DNA from 2 places in the Streptomyces sp. NPDC004721 genome. Region 2 is predicted to be linked to the other one. Evidence: predicted binding sites of a transcription regulator. Region 2 holds the regulator's gene; the other holds the start of a gene.
The links. The regulator HspR, encoded in region 2, represses chaperone genes until heat shock. The targets are predictions, from matches to a motif close to TTGAGNNNNNNNNNCTCAA.
Positions count from the first base shown of each region.

Region 1: the regulator HspR is predicted to act here: its motif matches at 3,401-3,419, upstream of dnaK (molecular chaperone DnaK).

Region 1 covers NZ_JBSGBZ010000077.1:588-9,605, reverse strand. Annotated here, with positions in the region: gene ACWEK3_RS37835 (VWA domain-containing protein) at 1-1,959, opposite strand, end outside; gene ACWEK3_RS37830 (tetratricopeptide repeat protein) at 1,949-2,722, opposite strand; gene ACWEK3_RS37825 (OsmC family protein) at 2,885-3,310, shown strand; gene dnaK (molecular chaperone DnaK) at 3,462-5,324, shown strand; gene ACWEK3_RS37815 (helix-turn-helix domain-containing protein) at 5,389-6,252, opposite strand; gene ACWEK3_RS37810 (helix-turn-helix domain-containing protein) at 6,245-7,105, opposite strand; gene ACWEK3_RS37805 (ADP-ribosylglycohydrolase family protein) at 7,135-8,238, shown strand; gene ACWEK3_RS37800 (4a-hydroxytetrahydrobiopterin dehydratase) at 8,399-8,704, shown strand; gene ACWEK3_RS37795 (class I SAM-dependent methyltransferase) at 8,735-9,018, shown strand, end outside.
Region 2 covers NZ_JBSGBZ010000001.1:293,041-314,889, forward strand. Annotated here, with positions in the region: gene ACWEK3_RS01385 ((Fe-S)-binding protein) at 1-1,569, opposite strand, end outside; gene ACWEK3_RS01390 (undecaprenyl/decaprenyl-phosphate alpha-N-acetylglucosaminyl 1-phosphate transferase) at 1,796-3,202, shown strand; gene dnaK (molecular chaperone DnaK) at 3,296-5,143, shown strand; gene grpE (nucleotide exchange factor GrpE) at 5,140-5,826, shown strand; gene dnaJ (molecular chaperone DnaJ) at 5,866-7,041, shown strand; gene ACWEK3_RS01410 (heat shock protein transcriptional repressor HspR) at 7,047-7,496, shown strand; gene ACWEK3_RS01415 (fibronectin type III domain-containing protein) at 7,606-9,600, opposite strand; gene ACWEK3_RS01420 (sugar ABC transporter substrate-binding protein) at 9,907-11,016, shown strand; gene ACWEK3_RS01425 (LuxR C-terminal-related transcriptional regulator) at 11,214-12,257, shown strand; gene ACWEK3_RS01430 (helix-turn-helix transcriptional regulator) at 12,220-13,209, opposite strand; gene ACWEK3_RS01435 (helix-turn-helix transcriptional regulator) at 13,229-14,164, opposite strand; gene ACWEK3_RS01440 (hypothetical protein) at 14,521-14,856, shown strand; gene ACWEK3_RS01445 (pyridoxamine 5'-phosphate oxidase family protein) at 15,003-15,422, opposite strand; gene clpB (ATP-dependent chaperone ClpB) at 15,588-18,185, shown strand; gene ACWEK3_RS01455 (YbjN domain-containing protein) at 18,517-19,053, shown strand; gene ACWEK3_RS01460 (pyridoxal phosphate-dependent aminotransferase) at 19,241-20,431, opposite strand; gene ACWEK3_RS01465 (S53 family peptidase) at 21,045-21,849, shown strand, end outside.

The DNA of each region.
Region 1 (9,018 bases), on a different contig from region 2:
CGCCAGTTCGGGCATCCGGGCGTCGGAGCCGAAGCCGAAGCACGACACGGTGAGGTCGCCGCGGAGCTTGGCCGCGATGTTCGTGCGGATCCTGACCCAGTCCAGTTCGCCGGAGGTCGGGCCGCCGTCGGAGAAGAGGTACAGGCAGTTGACCGTGCCCCCGCCGAGGGCGTTCCGGCCGATCTCGTCGATGCCGTACTGCACACCGAGGTTGATGTCCGTGCCGCCGCCGGCTCTCAGCCCGGCCACCACCTGGGCGAAGCGCTCGCGTGGCAGCTCCCGCTTGGCGGTGGCGGGCAGCACCGTGCGGACGTGGTGCTCGAAGGTGATGACGCCCAGGCAGTCCGTCGGCCGCAGTCGGTCGTAGAGGGTCTGCAGGGCCGCCTTGACGCCGTCGAGCTTCTCGCCGTGCATCGAGCCGCTGGTGTCCACGACGAAGACGAAGTTCACCGGAAGCGGCTCGGCGGGGGCGTCCTCGGGCGGTGCCTCGCCCGCCTTCAGGGTGATCTCCAGGAAGTGGGTCGTCGCCTCGTCGGCCCTGAACTCGCCCTGCGCGGCCGCCAGCCCGTGGCTGACGCCGACGGCCCGGCCGGGCGGGGGACCGGGCACCTGCTCCGTGCGGGCCGCCACGAAGTCGTCGAACCGGATCTGCTCCTGCCCGATGATCACGCCCTGCTCGATGAGATCCCGCACGCCGAGGGGGGAACGGGTGCCGAAGGCGCTGTTGCGGCGGATGAAGAGTCCGTCGTGAGGGAGGGGCCGGCCGGTGCGGCCGAACAGGGGCAGGCGATGGCCGGGCGGCTGGGCGCCATAGCTGATGGTGCGACGTCGCGCGGCGGCACCGAGGTGATCGGTGGCCGCGGATTCGGGAACCGCGTCGCGGGGGCCGCGACGGCGGAGGAACGCATCGCCCTCGTAGCCCTCGTCCTCGGGTGGCGGTGGCCCGGCGGGCCCGCGGGAACCCGGCGGAGGTTGCGCGGCGCTCCGCCTGCGCGCTTGGATCTCCCCGTCGAGTGAGGCGGGGAAGAGCCAGTCGTCCTCGTCCGGAGGCGGAGCGCTCAGACGGCCGATGTGGGCGGTGCCGAGTTCCCCTTCGGACGCCGCCCCCGACCCCCGCAGGGAGAACCGCCCGTCGCGCGGGGCGGACGCCGACCGGATCTCCCGACCCGCCCGCAGCCATCCCCACAGCGGGGCGTCCGGGCTGTCCGGGGCGGGCGGGGTGATCCCGGGGTGCACGATCGCCGTCAGCGGCAGGTTCCAGCGCGCTGCCCCTCGTAGCTCCACCGCCCAGTCCTCGGCGCTCTCCCCGAGCACCGGCCCGGCCGGCAGTCCGATGCGAGCCGCGAAGTCCTGGCACAGCCGCGCGCGCTCGGCGCGTACCGCCCGCCCGGCCGCGGCGGGAGCACCCTCCCGGGGCAGCTCCACCACCAGCAGTGCCAGCCGGTCCTCGCCGCCGGGGCCCATGGGCCCCGGCGCGGCCGAGCCGCCCGGAAGCGGGGCACCCGGCGGGAGCGGCGACTCCTCCGAGGACGACGCCCCCACCGACGACGAGGCACCCTCCACACGAGAGGCCCCCTCCGGTTGTAAAGAGCCTTCCGGAAGAGCGGCCTCCGCCACCGTGGCCGGTTCGCACAGCCGCAGTCCGGCTCCGCAGCGCAGGAGTTGCCACAGCGCGCCGCCCGGTTGGGGGCGCGCGTCGCGCGGGATCCGGCCGCCGGGGTGGATCAGGAGCAGCGCGTCCGGGTGCCGGGCGAGGAGCGCGTCGGCCTCCTCCGCCGTACGGGCCGGCGGCGAGAGCGGGAACAGGTCCGCCCGGGCCGCGGCGGTCAGTGCCTCCCGCAGCGCCTCCTCCGGCTCGTCGTACGACCCACCGCCCGGGCCTCCGCCCGCGACGGTGGCCGACGGGAGGAAGAGGACCGCCTTCCGCTGCTCCCTGTGCCTGCTCCGCTCACTCCGCATGGACATCCTCCGTGGTACGGGTGGGAAGCGGGCACCGCGCCTCGAACTCCGTGCGGGTGCGTACCCCACCGTCGAACATTCCCTCGGCCCGCAACTGGCGCAGCCACGCGTCGAGTTCGCCGCTCAAGCCGGTGCTCTCCACCGACAGCCGCGCGGCCCGGTCACGCCGGTCGGGGTCGCCCGCCAGCAGAAGCAGCTCTATCTTCAGCGCGATGCCGTACGGGTCCCGGCCGTCCAGCTTCAGTGCCTCCTCGACATAGCCGTACGCCACGTCGAGGTTGGACCGGACCAGCGCGATCCTGGCCTTCCAGTACCAGAACACGGACGACTCGCGGTCCAGCCGGGACGCCTCCAGGGCGCGCTCCGCCTGGTCGGCCTCCCCGCTCTCGACGTGCCGGCGCACCGTGGTGAGCCTGCGCTCCGCACCGCCGTCGGCCTTCGCGCGGGCCACCGGGCCGGTGACCACGCGCACCGCGAGGAACAGCACCGCCAGCAGGAACAGCAGCAGCATGCCCACGAGGACCAGGAACTGCCGGACACCCGTGCTTTCGGCGAGGGTGGCGAAGATCCCGAGGATCGCCACGGCGAAGGCGAGCACGACCACGGCCCCGAACAGGGCGGTCGCCTGCGCCGAAGTGAGCGTCCGGAACATCCGCCTGCGGATGATGTCGCGCACGAGGTCCCGGTAGAGCAGGTACAGGACACCGAGAGCGACCCCACCAAATCCCGCGATTCCCCCGAGGACTTGGAAGAGTTCGACCATGGAACGGACTGTAGGGCCTCCCCCTGCCGTCCGGCAGGCGATTCACACACCTTCCACGGCAGGTCGCGGCCTGTTCGGTGGTTGCGCACGGCGCGGATGTGATCGGATGGCGGTTACGGAACCCCGGCAACGGGAACCTTGGCGAAAGGTATGGAACCAACCGTGGCAACCACGCGCACCGCTCACACCGTCTGGGAAGGCAACCTGCTCGAGGGCAACGGCGTCGTCACCTTCGACTCCTCCGGCATCGGCCAGCAGCCGGTGTCGTGGCCGTCGCGCGCCGAGCAGGCGAACGGGAAGACCAGCCCCGAGGAGCTGATCGCAGCCGCCCACTCCAGCTGCTTCTCCATGGCGCTGTCGCACGGCCTCGCCGGCGCCGGCACCCCGCCCACCACCCTGCGGACGAAGGCGGACGTCACCTTCCAGCCGGGCGAGGGCATCACGGGCATCCACCTCAGCGTCGAGGGCACGGTCCCCGGCATCGACAACGACGCGTTCGTCGCCGCGGCCGAGGAAGCCAAGAAGAACTGCCCGGTCAGCCAGGCCCTGGCCGGTACGACGATCACCCTGGACGCGAAGCTCGCCTGAGCCGAGGCCACGTCCGACGATGCCGCGCCCCTCGTCCCGGGCGCGGCATCGGTGTTCCCGGGTAGAGCGGCAGCCGGCGGGTACGCGGCATTGACAACAGCGCACTCAAGTTTTGTGCTGGAGAGCAGGAGGCGCCCGGAAGGGGACGAAGATGGCACGTGCGGTCGGGATCGATCTCGGGACGACGAACTCGGTGGTGGCCCTGCTGGAAGGCGGCGACCCCACCGTCGTCGCCAACGCCGAGGGCGCGCGCACCACGCCGTCGGTCGTGGCGTTCGCCAAGAACGGCGAGGTGCTCGTCGGCGAGGTGGCCAAGCGGCAGGCGGTGACGAACGTGGAGCGCACCGCACGCTCGGTCAAGCGCCACATGGGGGACGCGAACTGGCGCTTCCCGGACCAGGGCTCCGTCGACGGCACCCGCTACCGGGCGCAGGAGCTGTCCGCGCGCGTCCTGCAGAAGCTGAAGCGGGACGCGGAGGCGTACCTCGGCGAGGACGTCACGGACGCGGTGATCACCGTGCCGGCGTACTTCGACGACGCCCAGCGGCAGGCGACGAAGGAGGCCGGGGAGATCGCCGGCCTGAAGGTCCTGAGGATCATCAACGAGCCGACGGCCGCCGCGCTCGCCTACGGCCTGGACCGGGGCGAGGAGCAGACCGTGCTCGTCTTCGACCTCGGCGGCGGCACCTTCGACGTCTCCCTGCTGGAGATCGGCGACGGCGTCATCGAGGTCAAGGCCACCAACGGTGACACCCACCTCGGCGGCGACGACTGGGACCAGCGGATCGTCGAGCACCTGGTCAAGCGGTTCAAGGGCCAGTACGGCGTCGACCTCGGCAACGACAAGATGGCGGTGCAGCGGCTGCGCGAGGCCGCCGAGAAGGCCAAGATCGAGCTGTCGTCGTCCTCCGAGACCACGATCAACCTGCCCTACATCACGGCCTCCGCCGAGGGCCCGCTGCACCTGGACGAGAAGCTGACCCGGGCCCAGTTCCAGGAGCTCACCGCCGATCTGCTGGACCGCTGCCGCAAGCCCTTCCACCAGGCCGTCAAGGACGCGGGCATCAAGCTCTCGGCCGTCGACCACGTGATCCTCGTCGGCGGCTCCACCCGGATGCCGGCCGTGACCGACCTGGTGCGGGAGCTGACCGGCAAGGACCCGCACAAGGGCGTCAACCCCGACGAGGTGGTGGCCGTGGGCGCCGCCCTCCAGGCGGGCGTGATCCGCGGCGACGTCAAGGACGTCCTCCTCCTCGACGTCACCCCGCTGTCCCTCGGCATCGAGACCAAGGGCGGCATCATGACCAAGCTCATCGAGCGCAACACCACGATCCCGACCCGGCGTTCGGAGATCTTCACCACCGCCACCGACAACCAGCCCTCGGTCGGCATCCAGGTCTACCAGGGCGAACGTGAGATCGCCGCGTACAACAAGAAGCTCGGCGTCTTCGACCTCACCGGCCTGCCGCCCGCCCCGCGCGGGGTGCCGCAGATCGAGGTCGCCTTCGACATCGACGCCAACGGGATCATGCACGTCTCGGCCAAGGACCTCGCCACCGGCCGCGAGCAGAAGATGACCGTGACCGGCGGCTCGGCACTGCCCAAGGACGACATCGACCGCATGATGCGGGAGGCCGAGCAGTACGCCGAGGAGGACCGCAAGCGCCGGGAGTCCGCCGAGACCCGCAACCAGGCCGAGCAGCTCGTCTACCAGACGGAGAACTTCCTCCGCGACAACGGCGACCGCGTGCCCGCCGACACCAAGTCGGAGGTCGAGGCCGCCGCCGCCGAGGTGAAAGCCCTCCTGGAGCAGCAGGCGGAGACCCCCGCGCTGCGCACGGCCATCGACAAACTGGCCTCCGTCAGCCAGCGGATGGGCCAGGCGATGTACGCCCAGGCCCAGCAGAGCGGCACGGAGAGCACCGGACCGCGGGCGGCACCGCCCGACGAGGACACGGTGGTGGACGCGGAGATCGTCGACGACGAACGCGACACCAGGGGCGGAGCCGCCTAGGGTCTTTCGCCTGATCCGAACGAGGGGACCCAGGGCTACAGGTCGCTCGACCGCCGGGTGCGGCTCACAGGTTCTCGCGGTACTTCCGCAGCAGCTCGCGGGTCTGCTCGGCGGTGGCGGCGGCGGCCGTCATGCGGTCCAGGACCTCGAGGTGCGCGGAGATCTCCGTGCGGGAGTCCAGGTACAGGGCGCCGGTCAGGTACTCGGTGTAGACCAGGTCGGGCAGCTCCGGCTCGGCGAAGCGGAACAGCGAGAACGGCGCGTACGTCCCCGCGTGCGGCCCCCGCGCGAACTCGGCGACCTGCAGCGTCACCCGGTCCCGCTCGGTGTAGAGGAGCAGCTTGTCCAGCTGCTCGCGCATCACCTCGGGGCGGTCGCTCACCGGCCGCCGCAGCACCGTCTCGTCGATGATCGCCCACAGGTGCGGCGGATCGGCCCGCTCCAGCAGCCGCTGCCGGGCCATCCGCAGCGACACGTGCCGCTCGACCGCGTCCGGCCTGCGCTGCCCGACCGTCCCCGCCTCCAGAACCGCCCGCGCATAGTCCTCCGTCTGGAGCAGTCCCGGTACGAAGTGCGGCTCGTAGGAGCGGATCAGCCGGGCGGAGCCCTCCAGGCTCACATACAGGCTGAACCACTCCGGCAGCACGTCGTGGAACCGCTGCCACCAGCCCGGCGCGTTGGCCTCCTCGGCCAGCGCGACGAACGCGGCGGCCGCCTCGTCGCCCACCCCGTAGGCGCTCAGCAGCATCTGCACGTACGGGATCTTCAGCGCGACCTCGGCCGTCTCCATCCGCCGTACCGTCGCGGGGGCCACCCGCAGGACGCGCGCGGCCGCCTCGCGTCCCAGTCCGGCCTTCTCCCGCAGTTCCTGAAGCCGTTTGCCGAGCACCACCTGGCCCACGGTGGGCGCCGCCCGCCGCTCACTCACGCCATGCACCCCGGCTCTCTCCCGCCCACGACGAGTGAAGGTACTCGACGGTGGCCGGATCGGCGGGCAGGAACGTCTCGATCGCCAGCTCCGCCACCGTCACGTCCATGGGCGTGTTGAAGGTGGAGATGGAGGAGACGAACGACAGCACCCGCCCGTCGTGCTCGATCCGCAGCGGCAGCGCGAAGTACGGCACCTGCCCGGGCGGCTCCGCCGTCTCCGGCGTGCCCCGCGGCACCGGGTAGGCCGCCACCTCCTCGTACAGCTCGCGCAGCGCGGCCGAGCGGTGCAGCGCGACCTGCCGCTCCATCTGGGCGAGCAGATGCCCGCGCCACTCGCGCAGATTGCGGATGCGCGGCGCCAGACCGTCCGGGTGCAGGGTCAGCCGCATGGCGTTCAGCGGTGCGGTGAGCAGCCGTTCCGGGATGCCCTCCAGCAGCATCGTGATGCCCCGGTTCGCGCTCACCACGTCGTACGTCGCGTCGACCACCAGCGCCGGATACGGCTCGTATCCCCGGATCAGCCGCTCCAGGCCCTCGCGCAGCGGGCCGAGCGCCGGGTCCTCCAGCGGGGTCTGCCGGTACCTCGGGGCGTAACCGGCGGCCAGCAGCAGGGAGTTGCGCTCCCGCACCGGCACCTCCAGGTGTTCCGCCAGCCGCAGCACCATCTCCTCGCTCGGCCGGGACCGTCCGGTCTCGACGAAGCTGATGTGCCGGGCCGAGGAGTCGGCGCGCAGCGCCAGTTCGAGCTGGCTGATCCGCCGCCGCTCCCGCCAGGACCGCAGCAGCGGGCCCACGCCCTGGGCTGCGGGGGCGGTGGGGGACGCGGTGGTGCCGGACGCGACAATGGCCATACGCACGACCGTAGTCGAGGAGGGGGCGTATGACCGAGCCGTGGAAGCCGTCCTGGGAGGCGACGGCGGTGTACCGCGCCAGAGTGCGCGGCTGCCTGCTGGGCGGCGCCGTCGGGGACGCGCTCGGCTATCCGGTCGAATTCGACTCCCTGGAGCGGATCCGCGCCGTGCACGGTCCGCGCGGCGTGACCGGCCTGGTGCCCGACGGGGACGGCGCGGTGGGCCGGATCACCGACGACACCCAGATGACCCTGTTCACCGTGGAGGGCCTGCGCCAGGCCCACGAGCGCGAGCGGCTGCGGGGCATCGGCGGCGGCTGGCCCCGCCTGGTGCGCTGGGCCTACGAGCGCTGGCTGGAGACCCAGCGCAGGCAGGGCCCCGAGGACACTGAGATGGCCGGGCCCGCCGGGGGCTCCTACGAGGGTCCGCGCGGCGGACTGATCACCGAGCGGTGGCTGTACGCCCGCCGCGCCCCTGGAAACGCCTGCCTGTCCGGGCTCGCCCAGGACTTCGTGCCCGATCCGGCGGCCGAACTCGGCCCGCCCGGCCCGGTCAACTCCGACTCCAAGGGCTGCGGCACCGTGATGCGCTCGGCGCCCTTCGGGCTGACCCGCACCGACCCCGCCACCGCCTTCGGCATGGCCGCCCGCTGCGCCCAGACGACCCACGGCCACCCCACCGGTTACTACGCGGCCGGCGCGCTCGCCGCGATCGTCGCGTACCTCGTGTCCGGGGACTCCGTGGAGGGTGCGGTCCTGCGCGCGCTGCGGCTGCTCGCCCGCCATGCAGGGCACGAGGAGACCAGTGCCGCCCTGGAACAGGCCCTCGACCTGGCCGCACAGGGCACTCCGACGTCCGAGAGGCTTCAGCGGCTCGGCGCCGGATGGGTCGCCGAGGAGGCCCTCGCCATCGGCGTCTACAGCGCCCTGGCCGCCCCACGCGTCGAGGACGCCCTGCTGCTCGCCGTCAACCACTCGGGTGACAGCGACTCCACCGGATCCATCTGCGGAAACATCCTCGGCGCCCGGCACGGCGACCACGGCCTGCCGCACACCTGGGTGGAACACGTCGAGGGCCGCGCCAGGATCGCCGCCCTGGCGGACGACCTCGCGGCCGAGTGCGTGGCCGGCTGAGCCTAGGGCCTCTCGTTTGGATCACGCCCCGCTCCCTGATCCGGCCTGATCCAAACGAAAGACCCTAGGGCCCGTTCCGGCCCGGGACGCGGCGGCCCTCCTGTGGCAGTCTGAACAGGAACGCGAGGTCCAGGAGAGGTCCAGGAAGGGAGCCGGCCCCATGCCCGTCGCACCGCTGTCGCACAAGGAGATCGAGGACCGGCTGGCCGAACTGCCCGGCTGGTCCGTCGACGGGGACCGCCTCACCCGCTCCTTCCGGCTCGGCTCGCACTTCGCGGCGACGGCGATGGTCGTGCACATCGCCCAGGTGCAGGAGGAGCTCAACCACCACTCCGACCTGACCCTGGGCTACAACACGGTCTCGCTCAGCGTGAACACCCACAGCGCGGGCGGCGCCGTCACCGAGAAGGACTTCGAACTCGCCCGCCGGGTGCAGGACCTCGCACCGGGACACGGGGCGAGCTGAGCCGCCGCCGGGGCGGGGTGGGGGATCCGCGTGCTGGACTACGACGAGGAAGCCGAGCGCTACGACGCCTCGCGCGGCGGCGAACCGAGAGCGGAGGCCGCGGCGGAGGCCGTCCTCGGCCTCGTGCCGCGGCAGACGCGCGAACTGCTCGACGTGGGTTGCGGCACCGGCATCGTGACCCGCCGCCTCGCCGCCGCCCGCGCCGGCCTGCGGGTGACCGGAGTCGACCGGGCGCCCGCGATGGCCCGGCACGCCGGGGCACGCCTGCCCGGTGCCGTCGTGCTCGCCGACAGCCGCAGCCTGCCCTTCCCCGA
Region 2 (21,849 bases):
CGAGTCACCGGTGCACTTCTCGTCGCCGCCCATGATCGCGAACTTCACGCCCGCGATGTGCAGCAGCTCCGCGAAGGCCTTGGTGGTCTTCTTGGCGCGGTCCTCCAGGGCGCCGGCGCAGCCGACCCAGTACAGGTAGTCGACCTCGGAGAGGTCCTCGATGTCCTTGCCGACGACCGGGACGTCGAAGTCGACCTCCTTGGTCCACTCCAGGCGCTGCTTCTTGGCCAGGCCCCAGGGGTTGCCCTTCTTCTCCAGGTTCTTGAGCATCGTGCCCGCCTCGGACGGGAACGAGGACTCGATCATGACCTGGTAGCGGCGCATGTCGACGATGTGGTCGACGTGCTCGATGTCGACCGGGCACTGCTCGACGCAGGCACCGCAGGTGGTGCAGGACCACAGGACGTCCGGGTCGATGACGCCGCTCTCCTCGAGCGTGCCGATCAGCGGGCGCTCGGCCTCCGCGAGCGCCGCCGCCGGGACGTCCTTCAGCTGCTCGGCGGACGCCTTCTCCTCGCCCTCCATCGACTTGCCGCCGCCGGCCAGCAGGTACGGGGCCTTGGCGTGCGCGTGGTCGCGCAGCGACATGACCAGCAGCTTGGGGGAGAGCGGCTTGCCGGTGTTCCAGGCCGGGCACTGCGACTGGCAGCGGCCGCACTCGGTGCAGGTGGAGAAGTCCAGCAGGCCCTTCCAGGAGAACTGCTCGACCTGGGAGACGCCGAAGACGTCGTCGTCGCCGGGGTCGGTGAAGTCGATCGCCTTGCCGCCGGAGGTCATCGGCTGAAGGGCGCCCAGGGCCGTGCCGCCGTCGGCCTCGCGCTTGAACCAGATGTTCGGGAAGGCCAGGAAGCGGTGCCAGGCCACGCCCATGTTGGTGTTCAGGGAGACCACGATCATCCACACGAAGGACGTGCCGATCTTGATCATCGCGGTCAGGTAGACCAGGTTCTGCAGGGTGCCGGCCGACAGGCTCTTGAAGGCGAGCACCAGCGGGTACGAGGCGAAGTACCCGGCCTCGTAGTGCTCCACGTGGTGCAGCGCGCCCTCCAGTCCGCGCAGGACGTAGATCGCGAGGCCGATGGTGAGGATGACGTACTCGACGAAGTACGCCTGGCCGGCCTTGGAGCCGGCGAAGCGGGACTTGCGGCCGGGCCGGGACGGCAGGCTCAGCAGCCGGATCGCGATGAGCACGGCGATGCCGAGGACGGTCATCACGCCGATGAACTCGATGTACATCTCGAACGGCAGGAAGTCGCCGATGACCGGCAGCGTCCAGTCGGCCCGGAACAGCTGGCCGAACGCCTGTGCGAGAGTCGGCGGCAGCGTCAGGAAGCCGACGGCCACGAACCAGTGGGCGACGCCCACGATGCCCCACCGGTTCATCCGGGTGTGGCCGAGGAACTCCCGGACCAGGGTCACGCTGCGCTGGTAGGGGTTGTCGGTACGGGTGCCGGCGGGTACGGGCTGGCCCAGCTTGAAGTACCGGACGAACTGGCCGATGGCACGGGCGAGCAGTGCGACGCCGACCACGGTCAGGACCAGCGACACGATGATCGCGGCGAGTTGCATGGGGGCTCCTGAGGCGGCCTCGAGATTACTGAGCGGTAACTTATGTAGTCCGTCTGAGACTACCCCCATCCTCTGTCGCAATGCAGCCGGGCGCGGGGTGATCTGGGTCGCTGAGCGGCACCTTGAGGGCCGTCCGGGGGGTGCCTGGGGGCCGCCCGGGAATCCAGTCGCGTTCCGATCGTGTTATTCACACCCGATCGCCCCATATACCCCTAATTTAAGAACCGTGCTATACGGGATCGCCACCGCCATCACCGCTCTCCTCCTCGCCGCCCTGCTCTCGGCGCTGCTCCGAGTGCTCGCGCTCCGGCTGGGTCTCGTCGACCGCAGGAGGCGGGCGCGCCCCTTGCCGCTGCTCGGCGGCCTGGCCGTGGTGCTCAGCACCTGCCTGGTCGCCGCGGCGGGCGGCTGGACCGGTACCGCCCCGCTGGGCGACGGGGTCGGCAGGCTGCTCGCCGCGGGCGCGGCGGTCGCCGTACTCGGGACCGCGGCGGACGTATGGCGGCTGAAGACGCCGTTCCTGCTCGTCGGTACGGCCCTCGCGGCGGCCTGCGTGGTGCCGTACGACGAGATCGGGCCGGTGGCCGGGATCGCCGCCGTGGTCTGGATCGCCTGTGTGGCCGCCGCCTTCCGGGGACTCGATCACGCGGACGGCCTCGCGGGCACCATGGGAGTGCTCACCGCGTTCGGGGTGGGCGTGTGCGCGGCGGCCGAGGTGATGGACGACCTCGCGGTGCTGCTGAGCGTGCTGGCCGCCGCCCTCACCGGCTTCCTGATGCACAACTGGCATCCGGCGCGGGTCGCGTTCGGGTCCGGCGGCTCGCTGTTCACCGGCTTCGTGGTCGCCTCCGCGGCCCTCCTCACCCGTACCGGGTACGGCACGGTCTCCACCGTTGCGGTGCTGTTCGCGCTCACCGCCACGGCGAGCGCCGACGCCGTGCTGGTCCTCGCGTCGCGGAAGCTGGCCGGGCGTCCCCTGCTGCGCCGCGGCCCCGACCATCTCGCGCACCGGTTGCGCCGGCTCGGGCCGACTCCGCCGGGCGCGACCGTCCTGCTCGGTCTCGCCACCTTCGCCGCGGTCCTGGTCGGGGTGCTGGTGCACACGGGCTGGGCCGAGCCGACGGCCGTACTGTGGGTGGCCGGGGCGGCCCTGGCGGTCGTCCTCGGGCTGCTGCGGGTGCCTGCGTACGCGCCGCGGCGGCCGACCGAACTCAACAGCGTCCGCGCGCAGGCCCCGGGTTCCGGTACGCGCTCGCAGTCCCGGGTGCCGGGCACCCGGGGGCAGACCCGGGTGCCCGGCACCCGCGGGCGGCCCGAGGAGCGGACCGCCCGGAGCGCCGCCGGTGCCGCCACACGCGCGCGTGGCGACGCGTCCGGTTCCGGGGCACCGCCACGCGTGCGCGCTGACTCCTCCGGCGCCCGTCCCCGCACCGAGCCCTTCCGGGTCCTCCGCGCCCTGAGGCAGTCCGGCGCGGGGGCTCCCAGAGCCCCCCGCGGCAGGGCTCCGTACGACGCGGAGACCGGCGCACCCGGCGTTCAGGTCCCTCGCCGTCAACTTGAATATCCGCCTCCTCCGCCCCGGCAATCCACATCGCCGCAGGTCAGAGCACCCTTGCGTATAAGGGATGGATAAGACTTGAGTCGATGCGGCTCAGGTCTGTTGACCCGACGGTGAGCCTCGGGCACACTTGAGTCCGTTCCACTCAAGTCAGCTGGAGGATTCACCATGGCACGTGCGGTCGGCATCGACCTGGGCACGACTAACTCCGTCGTCAGCGTTCTGGAGGGCGGCGAGCCCACCGTCATCACCAACGCCGAGGGTGCCAGGACCACGCCGTCCGTCGTCGCCTTCGCCAAGAACGGCGAGGTGCTGGTCGGCGAGGTGGCCAAGCGTCAGGCCGTCACCAACGTCGACAGGACCATCCGGTCGGTCAAGCGCCACATGGGCACCGACTGGAAGATCAACCTCGACGGCAAGGACTTCAACCCGCAGCAGATCAGCGCCTTCGTGCTGCAGAAGCTGAAGCGGGACGCCGAGTCCTACCTGGGCGAGAAGGTCACGGACGCGGTCATCACCGTCCCGGCGTACTTCAACGACGCCGAGCGCCAGGCCACCAAGGAGGCCGGCGAGATCGCCGGTCTGAACGTGCTGCGCATCGTCAACGAGCCGACCGCCGCCGCCCTGGCGTACGGCCTCGACAAGGACGAGCAGATGATCCTCGTCTTCGACCTCGGTGGCGGTACGTTCGACGTCTCGCTGCTGGAGATCGGCGACGGTGTCGTCGAGGTGAAGGCCACCAACGGTGACAACCACCTCGGTGGTGACGACTGGGACCAGCGCGTCGTCGACTACCTGGTCAAGCAGTTCCAGGCCGGTCACGGCGTGGACCTGTCCAAGGACAAGATGGCCCTGCAGCGTCTGCGCGAGGCGGCGGAGAAGGCCAAGATCGAGCTGTCCTCGTCCACCGAGACCTCGATCAACCTGCCCTACATCACCGCGTCCGCCGAGGGCCCGCTGCACCTGGACGAGAGGCTCACCCGCGCCCAGTTCCAGCAGCTGACGGCCGACCTGCTCGAGCGCTGCAAGACGCCGTTCTACAACGTGATCAAGGACGCCGGCGTCTCCGTCAACGACATCGACCACATCGTGCTCGTCGGTGGTTCCACCCGTATGCCCGCGGTCGCCGAGCTCGTCAAGGAGCTGACCGGCGGCAAGGAGGCCAACAAGGGCGTGAACCCGGACGAGGTCGTCGCCATCGGCGCCTCGCTCCAGGCCGGTGTCCTCAAGGGCGAGGTCAAGGACGTCCTGCTGCTCGACGTCACCCCGCTGTCCCTCGGCATCGAGACCAAGGGCGGCATCATGACCAAGCTGATCGAGCGCAACACCACGATCCCGACCAAGCGCTCGGAGATCTTCACCACGGCCGAGGACAACCAGCCGTCGGTGCAGATCCAGGTCTACCAGGGCGAGCGCGAGATCGCCGCGTACAACAAGAAGCTCGGCATGTTCGAGCTGACCGGTCTGCCGCCGGCGCCCCGCGGCGTCCCGCAGATCGAGGTCTCCTTCGACATCGACGCCAACGGCATCATGCACGTCACGGCGAAGGACCTCGGCACCGGCAAGGAGCAGAAGATGACCGTCACCGGCGGCTCCTCGCTCCCGAAGGACGAGGTCGACCGCATGCGCGAGGAGGCCGAGCGCTACGCGGAGGAGGACCACAAGCGTCGCGAGGCCGCCGAGACCCGCAACCAGGGCGAGCAGCTCGTCTACCAGACCGAGAAGTTCCTCAAGGACAACGAGGACAAGGTCCCCGGCGAGATCAAGACCGAGGTGGAGTCCGCCGTCACCGAGCTGAAGGAGCAGCTCAAGGGCGAGGACACCGCCGCGATCCGTGCCGCCACGGAGAAGGTCGCCGCCGTCTCCCAGAAGCTCGGCCAGGCCATGTACGCCGACGCCCAGGCCGCGCAGGCCGCGGGCGGTGCCGGTGACGCCGGCGCGGGCCAGGCCAAGGCCGACGACGACGTCGTGGACGCCGAGATCGTCGACGATGAGCGCAAGGACGGTGCGGCGTGACGGAGGAGACCCCCGGCTTCGAGGAACACCAGCCGCAGCCTCCACCGCAGTCCGACGCCGCCTCCGGCACCACCCCCGAGGACGCCGCGCCGGCCGCCGCCCAGGACAAGGGCGCGGCCCCGGCCGGTGACGCGGACCAGTCGGCCGCGCTGACGGCCCAGCTGGACCAGGTGCGCACGGCGCTCGGCGAGCGCACGGCGGACCTGCAACGGCTCCAGGCCGAGTACCAGAACTACCGGCGCCGGGTCGATCGCGACCGGATCGCGGTACGGGAGGTCGCTGTCGCGAACATCCTGTCCGAGCTCCTGCCCGTGCTCGACGACATCGGCCGCGCGCGGGACCACAGCGAACTGGTGGGCGGTTTCAAGTCCGTCGCCGAGTCGCTGGAGACCGTGGTGGCGAAGCTCGGGCTGCAGCAGTTCGGCAAGGAGGGCGAGCCCTTCGACCCGACGATCCACGAGGCCCTGATGCACTCCTACGCACCGGACGTCACCGAGACGACGTGCGTGGCGATTCTGCAGCCCGGGTATCGGATCGGCGAGCGCACCATCCGCCCCGCGCGGGTGGCGGTCGCCGAGCCCCAGCCCGGCGCGCAGACGGTCAAGCCGGCCGAGGAGTCCGGCACGGCCCAGGCCGCCGAACAGGGCGAGGACAAGGAGAGCGGTGGCCCGGAGGAGGGCTGACGTAATAACTGACGACGCACGAGAGGAGGGACGTCGGGGATGAGCACCAAGGACTTCATCGAGAAGGACTACTACAAGGTCCTCGGCGTCCCCAAGGACGCCACCGAGGCCGAGATCAAGAAGGCGTACCGGAAGCTCGCCCGCGAGTTCCACCCGGACGCCAACAAGGGCAACGCCAAGGCCGAGGAGCGCTTCAAGGAGATCTCCGAGGCGAACGACGTGCTCGGCGACGCCAAGAAGCGCAAGGAGTACGACGAGGCCCGCGCCCTGTTCGGCAACGGCGGCTTCCGCCCCGGACCGGGCGCCGGCGGCGGCTCCTTCAACTTCGACCTGGGCGACCTCTTCGGAGGTGCCCAGGGCGGGAGCGGCAGCGGCGGCTTCGGCGGCGGAATCGGTGACGTCTTCGGGGGCCTGTTCAACCGGGGCGGCACGGGCACCACGCGCGCCCAGCCCAGGCGCGGCCAGGACATCGAGTCCGAGGTCACGCTGAGCTTCACGGAGGCCATCGAGGGCGCGACGGTGCCGCTGCGCATGTCCAGCCAGCAGCCGTGCAAGGCCTGTTCGGGCACCGGCGACAAGAACGGCACACCGCGGGTGTGTCCGACCTGCGTCGGCACCGGACAGGTGGCGCGCGGCTCGGGCGGCGGATTCTCGCTGACGGACCCGTGCCCGGACTGCAAGGGCCGCGGACTCATCGCGGAGAACCCCTGCGAGGTCTGCATGGGCTCCGGGCGGGCCAAGTCGTCCCGGACGATGCAGGTCCGCATCCCGGCCGGGGTCAGCGACGGCCAGCGCATCCGGCTGCGCGGCAAGGGCGCCCCGGGCGAGCGCGGCGGACCCGCGGGCGACCTGTACGTGGTGGTGCACGTCGGGGAGCACCCGGTCTTCGGCCGCCGGGGCGACAACCTCACCGTGACCGTGCCGGTCACGTTCGCCGAGGCGGCCCTCGGCGGCGAGGTCCGCGTGCCCACCCTGGGCGGTCCCCCGGTGACGCTGAAGCTGCCCCCGGGCACACCGAACGGGCGTACGATGCGGGCCCGCGGCAAGGGCGCGGTCCGCAAGGACGGCAGCCACGGCGACCTCCTGGTCACCGTGGAGGTGAGTGTCCCGAAGGACCTGTCGGGGAAGGCTCGTGACGCGCTTCAGGCGTATCGCGAGGCCACCGCGGGCGAGGACCCGCGGGCCGAGCTGTTCGAGGCCGCGAAGGGAGCATGAGTGAGATGGACGGCCGCCGTCGCAACCCGTACGAACTGACGGAAGACACACCGGTGTACGTCATCTCGGTGGCCGCCCAGCTGTCCGGACTGCACCCGCAGACACTCCGCCAGTACGACCGCCTGGGCCTGGTGTCCCCCGACCGCACCGCCGGCCGAGGGCGCCGCTACTCGGCCCGTGACATCGAACTGCTCCGCCAGGTGCAGCAGTTGTCGCAGGACGAGGGCATCAACCTGGCCGGCATCAAGCGCATCATCGAACTGGAGAACCAGGTCACCGCGCTCCAGTCCCGGATCGCGGAACTCCAGGCGGCGCTGGACGGCGCCGCGGCGGCGATGCGGCAGCGCGAGGCCGCCGTCCACGCCTCCTACCGCCGGGACCTGGTCCCCTACCAGGAGGTCCAGCAGACCAGCGCGCTGGTGGTGTGGCGGCCCAAGCGGCAGCAGCCGGACTGACACGCATCCGGCCGCGGACCGCGCACGACACACTCGGGCACGAGCGCGACGAGGGGCCGGGAGGCCGTACAGCCTCCCGGCCCCTCGTCGTGCCGCCGGCGGCCCCGGCTCAGGTGAACGCGTGGGTGCCCACCGGCGCCGACTCGGTCCCGTCCGGGTAGGCGACGGTGGCCCGGTAGAAGACCGTGGTGTCGCTCGGCGCCGTGGTGTCGAGGTACCACTGGGTGCCGGTGACCGGCGTGGCGGTGATCCTGACCCAGGTGCCGGCCGCGGGATCCCAGCGGTCGACGAGGAAGCCGATCGCCGGGCCGCGCGGGTCGAGCGAGGGGGTGTACGAGACGCGGACCGAGTTGCCCTCGGCCTGGTTGTCGGCCCTCGTGTACAGGATGTCCGAGCTGTCCGGCCAGGTCTGCGGGGGCCGCAGGTCGAGTTCGGTGACGGCGACGGACGGGGCCGAGGCGACGTCCACGGCGTTGCCGGCCCGGTCGACGGCGACGACCGCGTAGCGCAGGCTCTCGCCGTCGGGCAGGTTCCGGTCCAGCCTGCGGGGCTGCATGTGGCCGTCGAGGGTCCTGGTGATGTCGGTGTACGTCCAGGGGCCGTCGGCATACACGCCCCGGTAGACCCGGTAGTGGTCGAAGTCGGCGGCCGTGCCGCCGTCCCATTCGAGCAGGATGCCGTTGCCGGCCGCCGTCGCGGTCAGGCCGGTCACGGGGGCGGGGGCGGTGTAGTCGCCGACGTGGTCGACGGTGACCTGTGCCAGGGGGCCGCCGTTGTTCGCGTCGTCGATGGCCAGGACCCAGTAGGTGTACGTCGTGGAGCGCTTGACCGAGGTGTCCACGAAGTAACCCGACCCGTCGTCGCCGTAGCGCGCGTTGCCGATCCGGGTGCCGTCGCGATAGACCGCGTACCCGCTCAGCGGCGAGGCGGGGTCCGACTGCCACGGCCAGGTCAGCGTCACCTCGTACTCCCCGTCGACGGCCGTCACCTCCGGGACGACGGTCGGTGCGGTGGTGTCGTACGTCTGGTACCAGGCGGTGCCGGAGGCCGCAGACTCATTGCCGTGGATGTCGACGGCCGTGACGACGTAGTAGTAGAAGTCGCCGGTGGGGGGCGGTGTCTCGGTCCAGCGGGTGGTCGGCCCGGTTTCGCCCACCCGGTTCTCGGCGGTCGGGGCGACGGGGCTGCTCGTCGACCGGTAGACCCGGTAGCCGGCCAGGTCGGGGTCGGGACTGCCGTCCCAGGTCAGGTTCACCGTGGTGACCCGGCCGAAGGTCCAGTTCCGGTCCACGCCGCCGGGCGGGGCGGGCGGTGTCGTGTCGACGGTGGTGACCGGGCGGTCGGTGCCGCCGGTGGACTCGTTGCCGGCCTTGTCGTAGGCGCGGACCTGGTAGGAGAAGACCTGGCCGGTGGGCGGCGGGGTGTCCGTGGCGGAGGTCGCCGCGGTCGTGGTCAGGCGCGTCCAGCCGCCGTTGCCCTTGGGGCGCCGGTACAGGCGGTACCCGGCGAGGTCCATCTCCTTGTTCTTGGCCCATGTCGCCCTGGCCTTGCCCGTGTTCTTGTCGTACGACACGGAGAGGCCTGCCGGGGCGAGCGGCCTGGCCCTGTCGACGCTCGCCGAAGTCCGTGGCGCGTAGCCGAACTTGACGTTGGCCCGGCCCGTCCAGTTGACGTAGTCCACGCGCAGTGTGTGGGTGCCGGAGGGGATCGTGACGTTGACGGTCCTGCTGACCGTCGAGGACACGTTCTTCCACAGGTCGACCTTGCGCTTGCCGTCCAGGTACACCCGTATGCCGTCCTGCACGGCGACCGCGAACACGAACGGCCCGCCGGAGCCGAAGTTCCGGGTCACCGTCCAGCGCACGCCGAACTTGTCCTTCGGCAGGCCCTTGGCGGGCGCGCCGGTGCCCCAGTTCTCGTTGACCGCGCTGTCGCAGTCCGTCTTCTTCGGCTGGCCGGAGAACGTGGTGTTCGCATAGAACTGCCGCTTGTAGACGGGCGAGGCGCAGTTCACGGCCGCCGAGGCGGGAGCGGTCGCCGAGAGCATCCCGCAGGCGGCGGTGAGCGCGACGGTCGTGGCCGTGGTACGGCCGGCTGGCTTCATTCGGTCCTCTGGTCGTGACGGGAACGCCGGAGCAAGGCTCCCGTGACCACGACTCGCGTGGCGGGGAGTTGGTTGTACGGATCTTGGCCCGGCGGTGGGCGGCCGTCGGGTGCGGGGCCCGTAAAGGGCGTTTGGAGGCGATTCAGCAAGGCTCCGCAAGGTCTTCACAGGCACAGCGGAGCGTTGCGTTGCCATCTCGTTAAGTGGTTCCGCTTGACGCCGGTGGTCGCCTCCGCGTTGGCTTTTCAGTCACCTGGGTCGCAATGCTGCGCCCACGTCCGGAAGGCACCAGAAGTGAGCACCTCGATGCGTCGTATCGCCATAGCCGTGGTCGCGCCCACGCTGTCCTTCTCGCTCGCCGCCTGCGGGGCGCTCGGCGGGTCGGGGAGCAGCAGCGACGCGAGCCCGACCAAGGGCAACGACCTGACGGTGGGTCTGCTGCTGCCGGAGACGGCCAACACCCGGTACGAGAAGTTCGACTACCCCATCATCAAGGAGAAGGTCGCGGCCCTGACCCGGAACCAGGGTAAGGTCGAGTATGCCAACGCGGACGCGGACGCGAGCCGGCAGGCCGGCCAGATGCAGCGGATGATCGACAACAAGGTCGACGTCATCCTGCTCGACGCCGTCGACTCGCACGCCATCGCCGACATGGTGCAGAAGGCCAAGGACGCGGCCATCCCGGTCATCGCCTACGACCGGCTCTCCGAGGGTCCGATCGACGCGTACATCTCCTTCGACAACGAACTGGTGGGCGAGGTGCAGGGCCGCTCCCTGCTCGAGGCGCTGGGTTCCGGCGTCGACACCACCGACAAGATCGTCATGATCAACGGCTCGCCCACCGACCCGAACGCCAAGCAGTTCAAGGAGGGCGCGCTTTCCCAGCTCAACGGGAAGGTCACCATCGCCAAGTCCTACGACACCAAGGACTGGAAGCCCGAGAACGCCGAGGCGCACATGGCCCAGGCGCTCGCCTCGCTCGGCGAGGGCAAAATCGACGCCGTCTACTCCGCCAACGACGGCATGGCGGGCGGCGTCATCAAGGCCTTCAAGAGGGCGGGCATCACCGACCTGCCGTTCATCACCGGCCAGGACGCCGAACTCGACGCCGTGCAGCGGATCGTCACCGGCGAGCAGTACATGAGCGTGTACAAGTCCTACCCGACGGAGGCCGAGACCGCCGCCCAGATGGCGGTCGCCAAGGTCCAGGGCAAGGACATCCAGTTCGACTCCCTCACCCGGGACCGGGTCAGCAGCCCCACCCACAAGGACATTCCGGCCCAGTTGGTCTCCGTGGTCGCCCTGACGAAGAACAACATCCAGGACACGGTCATCGATGACGACATCTACAAGGTGGCCGACATCTGCACCGCGAAGTACCGGGAGGCCTGCGTGGCGATCGGTCTTCTGAAGTAACTCCCCTGCTGGTAGGACCCGTTCGGGTTCAACAGTCGGTTCCGGCCACGTTGCGGTCCGTCAAGTGGAGGTTGGTGCACACCGGTCGAAACCGCTGGTTTTCGGGGGTCGCTCCGGTAGGAGCCGTGTTGCACAGCCGGTCCGCGCCGCGCATAGTTGCGCTGCGGAAGACGCGGAGACCGGGGGTGTGATGGGGCATGACCGGGCACGGGACGGCGGAGCATCCACACGGTGCCGAGCGACTGTGCGAGGCCGGCGAGCACGTGTATTCCCGGGCCGTACGACGGGGCCGGGTGCCGCGCCGGCTCGCCGAGCCGGTGCCCTGCCTGCTTGAGCTCGCCCTGCTGCACCCGGACCCCGACGACATGGACTTCCTGGTGCCGACCGCGCCGCAGGAGGTCATGACCCGGCTGCTGCGCGGGATGTACGACGAGGTCAGTGAGAGCCACCGGCGGGTGGGCTCGGTGGTGGCCGCCGTCGAGCGGTACGCCGGGCTGGGCCGCCAGGTGCGCGTGTCCGCCGCGACCGTGGAGGGCACGGCGATCCGGGTCCTGGACGGCCTGTCCCGCATCCAGGCGGCCATGGACGAGGCGACCGAGGCGTGCACCACCGAGGTGCTGACCGTCCAGCCGGGCGGCATCCGCCGCGAGCACGAGCTGTCCGAGGGGCTGCACCGGGCACTGGCACTGCGCGGGCGCGGGGTGCGGATGCGGGACCTGTACACGCACGTGGCCCGGCACGGCCAGGGGCTGCTCAACTACCTGGAGCTGATGGGCGACGCGGTCGAGGCACGCACGCTGGACGAGGTGATCGACCGGCTGATCCTCTTCGACCGCACGGTCGCCTTCGTGCCCGCCAACGCCGACCGCACGATGGCGCTGGAACTGCGCCATCCCGCGCTGGTGGAGTACCTGGGGACGGTCTTCGAACGGCTCTGGCGGCTGGCGATCCCGCTGACCGCGCCGCTGCCCGACACGGGCATCGAGGGCATCTCCCACCGCGAGCGGTCCATCGCGGCGCTGCTGGCCGAGGGCCACCAGGACGCGGTGATCGCCGAGCGGCTGGGCATCAGCGTCCGCACCTGCCGGGCCCACATCGCCCGGCTGTCGGAGACGCTGGGCGCGGCCAGCCGTACGCAGTTGGGCGTGCGGATCGCCCAGGCGGGGCTGGACGGGCCGCCGCGCACCGCCGTGGTGGGGCCGTTCACGGTTCCGGGTCAAGAATTCCCGACTGCCCGATGAGGTAGCCCAACTGGGCCCGGCTGCCGCTGCCGAGGGTGGCGGCGAGCTTGGCGATGTGCTCACGGGCGGTGCGTACGTTCATGCCGAGGCGGTCGGCGATGACGGCGTCGGTGTGACCCTCGACGAGGAGGCCGGCGATGGCGCGCTGCCGGGGGGTGACGCCGTCCGCGGACGGCTGTCGGACGGTCAGTGGGTACATGGGGGTGGCCAGCCGCCACAGCCGGTCGAAGGTGGTGGCGAAGTACCCCACGAGGGCCGGGTGGCGCACTTCGAGCGCGAGGGTGGCGTCACCGTTGGCGGGGATGAAGGCGACCCGGCGGTCGACGAGGACGAGGCGGGCGGTGACCTCGTCGAGGGAGCGGGCCTCGACGTCGCCGGTCAACCGCTCCTGATAGGCGGGCACCGAGGGCACATGACGCAGGGTGTGCTGGTAGAGGGTGCGAATGCGGCCACCTCGGTCCAGCAGTGCCTGGTCGCGCACCAGCGACACGGCCCGGGCCTCCTCGACGCGTCGGCCGACGAGGCCCGCGTGCGGTTGCACGCACAGCAGCTCCCGGCTCGCCTCAGCCATGGTCTCGGTGATGGCCTGGTTGATCCGGCGGGTACCGCTGAGGAGTCTGAGCACCGGCGAGTCCGGCCCGGCGGTACGCGGTCCGTCGACGCGCATCAGCGTCGCGAACGTCTCGGTCAGCCGTTCCTCGCGCTGTCGTTCCTCGGCGATGCGCTCGGCGGAGCCCCTCAGGAGCCGGTGCAGGACGGCGGCGGGCGGCACCGGTTCGAGCCGGCTCGTGTCGGCGACCGAGGGGTGCAGCAGGCCGAAGTCGACCAGGCAGGGTGCGACGGCGGCCTCCCGGGCGGCCACCTGCCCCTGGCGCAGGGCTCGTTCGTACAGTGCCGTGCCCGGGGAGCACAGGTCCTCCGGACGGTGGTCCGGATGCGGTGCCGACGTCACGACATTTGTCCCCTCGCCGTCAGTGGTCCTGCTCCAGAATCCCCGACTGGGCGATGAGGTAACCGAGTTGGGCCCGGCTGCCGCTGCCCAGAGCCGTGGCCAGCTTGGCTATGTGGGCGCGGCAGGTGCGTACGTTCATGCCCAGCCGACGCGCGATGGCCTCGTCGACGTGGCCCTCGACGAGGAGCTTGGCGATGGAGTGCTGGATCTCCGTGATGCCGTCGGGGGCCGTTTCGTAGGGGGTGCCGGCACTCAACGGGACCGCGCGGTTCCACATGAACTCGAAGACCTTGATCAGGTACCGGACCAGTCCCGGATGGCGTAGCTCCAGCGCGACCTGCTGATCGTCCCGGGTGGGGATGAAGGCGACCGTCTCGTCGCAGATGATCAGGCGCTCCACCAGTTCGTCGATCGTGCGGTACTCCACCTTGCCGTTGGCGAGTTGGTCCACGTAAGCCAGCTGTTCGAGGTTGTAGCGGACCGTGTGCTGGTAGAGGGTGCGGATGCGCACGCCGCGGTCGACCAGCGCCGTGTCACGCTCCAGGCCCTGCAGGATGGTCCGCTCCGTGAAACGGTTGCTCGGCTGGACGGTGAGCATCTCGACCTGGCATTGGGACGTGGCCAGGTCGAGTGCGGTGTTGATCCGGCCGCTGCCCTCCAGGACCGTGATGGCGTGGGTGGCCGATGTCGTCTGCGCGCTGAGTGAGAGGAACGGCTCGAATGCATCGGACAGTTCGATCGACCGCCGTCGGCGCTCGGCGATCTCGCGCTCGAGCGGACCGAGACGCCGAGCCAGCGCGATGCCCGGTGGGACGGGGCGCAGCCAGTCGGGATCGTCGGGATCGGGATGGAGCAGGGCGAACTCCATCAGACACGGGGCCGGTTCGGCGTCGGCGCGGGAGATGCGGCCGGAGCGCAGGGCACTCGCATAAAGTCGGCCACCTTCGTCGCACATCTCGGTCACCCCGTGGGGATGTGTCTCGTTAGTCCGATTCGTTGTCAAATCTCCACCCCCCAGGGTCCTGAACGTGCAGGAACATGATGCACCGATTGTGTGGCCATGACGTGCCTGAATGAGCCATCGTCGTATTCCGACGGGGGGAAGAGGGGACCTTCAAGTGAGGATGAAGCCGACTATGGGTAAGAGAGTGCTTCGCTCGATACTTGTCGCCACCTTCTCCGCCGCTGTGGCCCTCGTGGCGCTGAGCGGCCAGATGGAGAAGAAGGTCGACGACCGAGCGGACAGCAAGTGGCCGGCGGTGGCCGTGAACACAACTCCTGCGGATTCGGCAACGAGTTCTGGGGGCTGACGTGACCACTCCACCCGACGACCGTTCTTTTCGCCGTGAGATGGCCACCGCCTACCGCTCCGGTTGGCACTTCATCGACCTGGTCACCGCCCTCCCCCACAGCGGTGACTCGTTGATGGTGGCCGTCTTCGGTGAGCCGGTCGTCGTTACGCGGGACGAGGACGGAGACGTACGGGCGTACCGGTGTCTGCGGCGGCCTCGGGGGGCGCCGCAGCCCGTACGGTGTGCCGTCCGTTACGGAATGATCTTTGTGAACCTGGACCAGAGGGACCACCGCCAGGTGGCGGTGGAACCCTCGGTCCTCAGGACTGTCACCGCCACCCCCCGCAGTGCCTGACGCGATTCCCCCGTCGTAACAGATCGCTCAGGTGCTTCCCCCCGCAGCGGCGTCACCGTGACCTGAACACGGTGACGCCGCTGTAGTTTTCCCTGGAAATCTCCGGGTATCAGCGGATTCGATCACTGGCTGAAAAAGAGCGCCGCTCAGCCGCGCCCCAGCGCCCGGGTCAGCTCGATCTCGATCACCACACGGGACGGGTTGGGTCCCGGGGTCCGCTCGTAGCGCTCGGCGTACCGCCGCTCCGCCTCCCTGATCCGCTCCGGCTCCGTGCGGACGAACGCGCGTCCCTCCAGCGTCGCCCACCGCCGCCCGTCCACCTGGCACACCGCGACCGGCGCGCCCTGCGGGCCGACCGCCAGGACGTGTGCCGCCTTCGCGCTCGCCTTGTTCGTGATCACCCGGGCCAGCCGCGCCTCCGGGTCGTAGGTCACCCCGACGGGAACGACGTGCGGGGTGCCGTCCGGGCGCAGGGTGGTCAGCGTGCACAGGTGCCGTTCCCGCCAGAAGCCGAGATACGACGCGTCGGGGGCGCCCGGGTCGAGGGCGTACGTGGTGGTGGCCATGAGTCGCAACCTAACCCGCCCGGCACCCCGCGAGCCGCGAACCCCCTTCTCCGGGAAAGCTCCCGCCCCGACCTTGAGTGGAATAGACTCAAGTTTGTGTACGCTGACTGAGTCAGGACTGGGAGAAGTGGCAGAGAGCGCTCGTCAAGGAGGAGAGAAGCGACCGTGGACGCCGAGCTGACCAACAGGAGCCGTGACGCGATCAGCGCGGCCGGCAACCGGGCCGTACGGGAGGGGCACCCCGACCTCACCCCCGCCCACCTGCTCCTCGCGCTGCTCGAGGGGCAGGAGAACGAGAACATCATCGACCTGCTGTCGGCCGTCGAGGCCGATCAGGTCTCCGTCCGCTCCGGCGCCGAGCGCGTGCTCGCGTCACTGCCCAGCGTGACCGGGTCCACGGTCGCGCCGCCGCAGCCCAACCGCGAGCTGCTCGCCGTGATCGCGGACGCGCAGAGCAGGGCGCGGGACCTCGGGGATGAGTACCTGTCCACCGAGCACCTGCTCATCGGCATCGCCGCGAAGGGCGGCGCGGCCGGCGAGGTACTGTCCGGGCAGGGCGCCGATGCCAGGAAGCTTCAGGACGCCTTCTCGAAGGCGAGGGGAGGACGCCGGGTGACCACACCCGACCCCGAGGGCCAGTACAAGGCCCTGGAGAAGTTCGGCACGGACTTCACCGCGGCGGCGCGCGAGGGCCGCCTCGACCCGGTGATCGGCCGGGACCAGGAGATCCGCCGCGTCGTGCAGGTGCTGTCGCGCCGCACCAAGAACAACCCGGTCCTCATCGGTGAGCCCGGCGTCGGCAAGACCGCCGTCGTCGAGGGGCTCGCCCAGCGGATCGTCAAGGGCGACGTGCCCGAGTCCCTGAAGGACAAGCGGCTGGTGGCGCTGGACCTCGGGGCGATGGTCGCGGGCGCGAAGTACCGCGGCGAGTTCGAGGAGCGGCTCAAGACCGTACTGGCGGAGATCAAGGACTCCGACGGCCGGATCATCACCTTCATCGACGAACTGCACACCGTCGTCGGCACGGGCGCCGGCGGCGACTCCGCGATGGACGCCGGCAACATGCTCAAGCCCATGCTGGCCCGCGGTGAGCTGCGCATGGTCGGCGCCACGACGCTCGACGAGTACCGGGAGCGGATCGAGAAGGACCCGGCGCTGGAGCGGCGCTTCCAGCAGGTGCTGGTCGCCGAGCCCAGCGTGGAGGACTCCATCGCGATCCTGCGCGGGCTCAAGGGCCGCTACGAGGCCCACCACAAGGTGCAGATCAACGACTCCGCGCTGGTGGCCGCCGCGACCCTGTCCGACCGCTACATCACCTCCCGCTTCCTGCCCGACAAGGCGATCGACCTCGTCGACGAGGCCGCCTCCAGGCTGCGGATGGAGATCGACTCCTCTCCGGTGGAGATCGACGAACTCCAGCGCGGCGTCGACCGGTTGCGGATGGAGGAGCTGGCGCTCGACAAGGAGACCGACGCGGCCTCGCGCGAGCGGCTGGAGAAGCTGCGCCGCGACCTCGCCGACAAGGAGGAGGAGCTGCGCGGCCTGACCGCCCGCTGGGAGAAGGAGAAGCAGGCCCTCAACCGGGTCGGCGAGCTGAAGGAGCGGCTGGACGACCTGCGCGGCCAGGCCGAACGCGCCCAGCGCGACGGCGACTTCGACACCGCCTCCAAGCTGCTGTACGGCGAGATCCCGGACCTGGAGAAGGAGCTGGAGGCCGCCTCGCAGGCCGAGGAGGAGGCCGCCAAGGACACCATGGTCAAGGAGGAGGTCGGCCCCGACGACATCGCCGACGTGGTCGCCTCCTGGACCGGGATTCCGGCCGGCCGCCTGCTGGAGGGCGAGACGCAGAAGCTGCTGCGCATGGAGGAGGAGATCGGCAGGCGGCTCATCGGCCAGGCCGAGGCCGTCCGGGCCGTCTCCGACGCCGTACGCCGCAGCCGGGCCGGCATCGCGGACCCGGACCGGCCGACGGGCTCGTTCCTCTTCCTCGGCCCGACCGGCGTGGGCAAGACCGAACTCGCCAAGGCGCTCGCCGACTTCCTCTTCGACGACGAGCGGGCCATGGTCCGCATCGACATGTCGGAGTACGGCGAGAAGCACAGCGTGGCCCGGCTGGTCGGCGCCCCGCCCGGCTACGTCGGCTACGAGGAGGGCGGCCAGCTCACCGAGGCGGTGCGCCGCCGCCCGTACAGCGTGGTGCTGCTCGACGAGGTGGAGAAGGCCCACCCGGAGGTCTTCGACATCCTGCTGCAGGTGCTGGACGACGGCCGCCTGACGGACGGTCAGGGCCGCACGGTCGACTTCCGCAACACCATCCTGGTGCTGACCTCGAACCTGGGCAGCCAGTACCTGGTCGACCCGCTGACGAGCGAGGAGGAGAAGAAGGAGCAGGTCCTCGAGACGGTCCGCGTCTCCTTCAAGCCGGAGTTCCTCAACCGGCTGGACGACCTGGTGGTCTTCTCGGCCCTGACGAAGGAGGAGCTGAGCCGGATCGCCGGGCTCCAGATCGACCGGCTCGCCCGCCGACTGGCGGAGCGCCGCCTGACCCTGGACGTCACCCCCGACGCCCTGGCCTGGCTCGCCGAGGAGGGCATGGATCCGGCCTACGGCGCCCGCCCGCTGCGCCGTCTGGTCCAGACCGCCATCGGCGACCGCCTCGCCAAGGAGATCCTGGCCGGCGAGATCAAGGACGGCGACACGGTCCGCGTCGACCGCTTCGGCGAGGGCCTGCTGGTGGGCCCGCCGACCGGCAAGACGCTGTGAGCCCCGGCGCGGTCCGCCACCACGGTGGGTGGCGGACCGCGTCACACCGTGAACGCCGGGAAGCGTGTCGGGCCGGTGCGGGGATCTCCGTGGGTCCGCCGCTCAGTGGGTACTCGGGGGCGGACAGCACGATGCACGCGAAGGCGGCGAGGAAGGGCACAGTCCCTTCGTCCCGCCCCGTGTCCGCGTCATGACCTCCCACCTCCGTTTGCCGGACGTCCACCTGACGGCCGGATCGTGTCAGCCCAGGGCTGACAGCCTCCCGGAGGGCTTGCCACCCCCCTCCCCGCATGAGGGAGGATGGCGAGATCCGTACGAAGGGAAAAACACGGTGAGCATCGACCCGTCCTCGATTCCGAACTTCGGGGGCCAGCCCGAGCCGCAGCCCCAAGGAGCGGCGGGCCCCGTCGTCCCGGATCAGGACCTCGTGAAGCAGCTCCTGGACCAGATGGAGCTCAAGTACGTCGTCGACGACGAGGGCGACCTCGCGGCGCCGTGGGAGCAGTTCCGTACGTACTTCATGTTCCGAGGCGAGGCCGACCAGCAGGTCTTCTCGGTGCGGACGTTCTACGACCGGCCCCACAAGATCGACGAGAAGCCGCAGCTGCTGGAGTCCATCGACGACTGGAACCGGCGCACCCTGTGGCCCAAGGTGTACAGCCACACCCACGACGACGGCACCGTCCGCCTCATCGGCGAGGCGCAGATGCTGATCGGCATGGGCGTGAGCCTGGAGCACTTCGTCTCCTCGACGGTCAGCTGGGTGCGGGCCGCCATCGAGTTCGACCGGTGGCTCGTCGAGCAGCTCGGCCTCGAGCAGGAGATCAACGAGGCGGACAAGCCCGAGGACGACAACGACGAGGAGTAGTCCCTCGGCGATCGCGCACAGCGGTGTCCGTGTGAACGCGCGCAGATACGTGCCGTAGCCGGACGGGAGCCCGGCCCGGGACGCAGGCCACGACTGGCCGCGTACCGGGACCGGGCTCTTCGCCGTGCGGACCGGGGCCCGCGCGCATCCAGGGCCGTGCCGGACCCGGACCCGCGCGCACCCCTGCTCACAGGCTCCGGAGGCGGGACACGGCCTCCTGCAGGACGTCCGTCCGCTTGCAGAAGGCGAAGCGGACCTGGGTGCGGCCCGCCTCCCGGTCGTCGTAGAAGACCGCGTTGGGGATGGCGACCACGCCGCAGCGTTCGGGCAGGGCGCGGCAGAAGGCGATGCCGTCCTTCTCGCCGAGCCGGGCGATGTCGGTGGTGATGAAGTACGTGCCCCGGGGGCGGAAGACCTCGAAGCCCGCCTCGGTCAGGCCGGTGGCGAGCAGATCGCGCTTGGCGCGCAGGTCCTCGCGGAAGCCGGTGAAGTGACTGTCGGGGAGGGCGAGCGCCTCGGCGACCGCGTACTGGAACGGCCCGGCGCTCACGTAGGTCAGGAACTGCTTGGCCGAGCGGACCGCCGTGACCAGGGGAGCGGCGGCGGTGACCCAGCCGACCTTCCAACCAGTGAACGAGAACGTCTTGCCCGCCGACGAGATGCTCACCGTGCGCTCGCGCATGCCGGGGAACGTGGCGAGCGGGATGTGCTCGGCGTCGTCGTACACGAGGTGCTCGTACACCTCGTCCGTCACCACGAGCAGGTCGTGCTCGACGGCGAGCCGGGCGATCTCGGCCAGTTCGGGGCGGGTGAGGACGGTGCCGGTCGGGTTGTGCGGGGTGTTCAGGAGCAGCAGCCGGGTCCGCGGGGTCACCGCGTCGCGCAGCTCGTCCAGGTCGAGCCGGAACCCGGCACCCTCCTGGTGCGGCCGGAGCGTCACCGGCACCCGCTTCCCGCCCGCCATCGCGATGCAGGCGGCGTACGAGTCGTAGTACGGCTCCAGGGCGATCACCTCGTCGCCGGGCTCCAGCAGCGCGAGGAGCGTCGCCGCGATCGCCTCGGTGGCGCCCGCCGTGACCAGCACCTCCGTGTCCGGGTCGTAGGAGAGCCCGTACCGCCGCAGCTGGTGCTCCGCGACCGCCGTGCGCAGCTCGGGGATGCCCGGGCCCGGCGGATACTGGTTGCCCCGCCCGTCCCGCAGCGCGCGGACGGCCGCCTCCCGGATCTCCTCGGGTCCGTCGGTGTCGGGGAAGCCCTGCCCCAGGTTGATCGACCCGGTCCGCACGGCGAGCGCGGACATCTCGGCGAAGATGGTCGTCCCGAACTCGGCGAGCCGGCGGTTGAGGAGCGGGCGTGCGCTGGAGGTCATGCCGGCCATCCTCCGTCCAAGCTCTGGACTTCCTCAACTCTGCTTCACCGATTCGCGCCCGCGCCGGTACCCGAACCACCATCACGGGATCGACGGCGCTTCGGTCGAGGGCGGATTGAAGGCCCAGCCTGCAGTCGCCCGCGAGCTGGGCCTTCTGAGCGTGACATGGACCTGGCTAGCGGATTTAGCGGACGCCGGGTCAGCCGTCACCACCCGTGCCCGAGACAACCCCGGTCCTTGAAGGTCCAGTTGGCACCCGGCTACAGCTGCACGAGAACGGGGGCGACTTGCGGTCCTCGATGTGCCACCCGGATCGTACTTTGCGCGCTCGGCATGGCCACACGGTCCTGAATCGGACAACAGTGACAAGTAGCACATCAGTGAGAAGTCGCACAGGGGTAAGTACTTGCTCTGCGCATGGCCTCGCGGTGGGATTGCGGCAACTGTCGAGTGGGGGTCTCACCTTGCAAGGGGATTAAGCATGCGCGGAGTTCGTGCGCGACGCCGCATCGCGGTCGCGGTGGCCGGGGTCACTACCCTCGCCAATGTCACACTGCTATCGCCTATTTTGTCCGGTTCTGCGGCCGCCGCACCCGTGCATTCGGTGCAAGGAGTCGAGGCCGTGCCGGCAGCAGCCGGGCAGCAATCGGAGAACACGGCCCGCGGCTTGCTGACCACCGAGCAGTGCCAGGCGAAGTGGCAGATCTCCTGTTACACCCCGACCCAGTTCCAGCGGGCGTACAACCTGAACCCGCTGTACCGGGCGGGAGTCACCGGCAAGGGGCGCACGATCGTGATCGTGGATTCCTTCGGCTCGCCGACCATCCAGCATGACCTGGATGTCTACAGCGCCCGGTTCGGTATGAAGAGCACCCACGTCGACGTGGTCAAGTGGGGTACCGTCCCGCCCTTCGACCCCGCCAACGGGGACCACAACTTCTGGGCCGGGGAGAGCACCCTTGACGTGGAGATGGCGCATGCCGTCGCCCCGGACGCGCGCATCGTCCTGGTGGAGACCGGGGTCAACCAGAGCGGGGACGGCACCACCGGCCTGCGAGAGATGATGGACGCCGAGAAGTCGCTCATCGACCGCGGTGTGGGCGATGTGATCAGCCAGAGTTTCGGCGCGACGGAGAACACCTTCCCCGGCTTCCGCAGCGGTGACTTCTCCAGCATTGAGAACCTGCGGTACGCCTTCAAGGACGCGGCCAGGCGCGGTGTGACCGTCCTCGCCGCCTCCGGCGACGACGGAGCCACCAGCCCTACCGCGAACGGCGAGGCCAACTACCCGTACAGGGCCAACTCCTGGCCGTCCTCCGACCCGCTGGTCGTCTCGGTCGGCGGCACCCAGCTGCACTTGGACGCCAAGGGCGACCGCATCGCGCCGGACAGTGTCTACAACGACGACGGCGCGAGCGGCGGCGGCC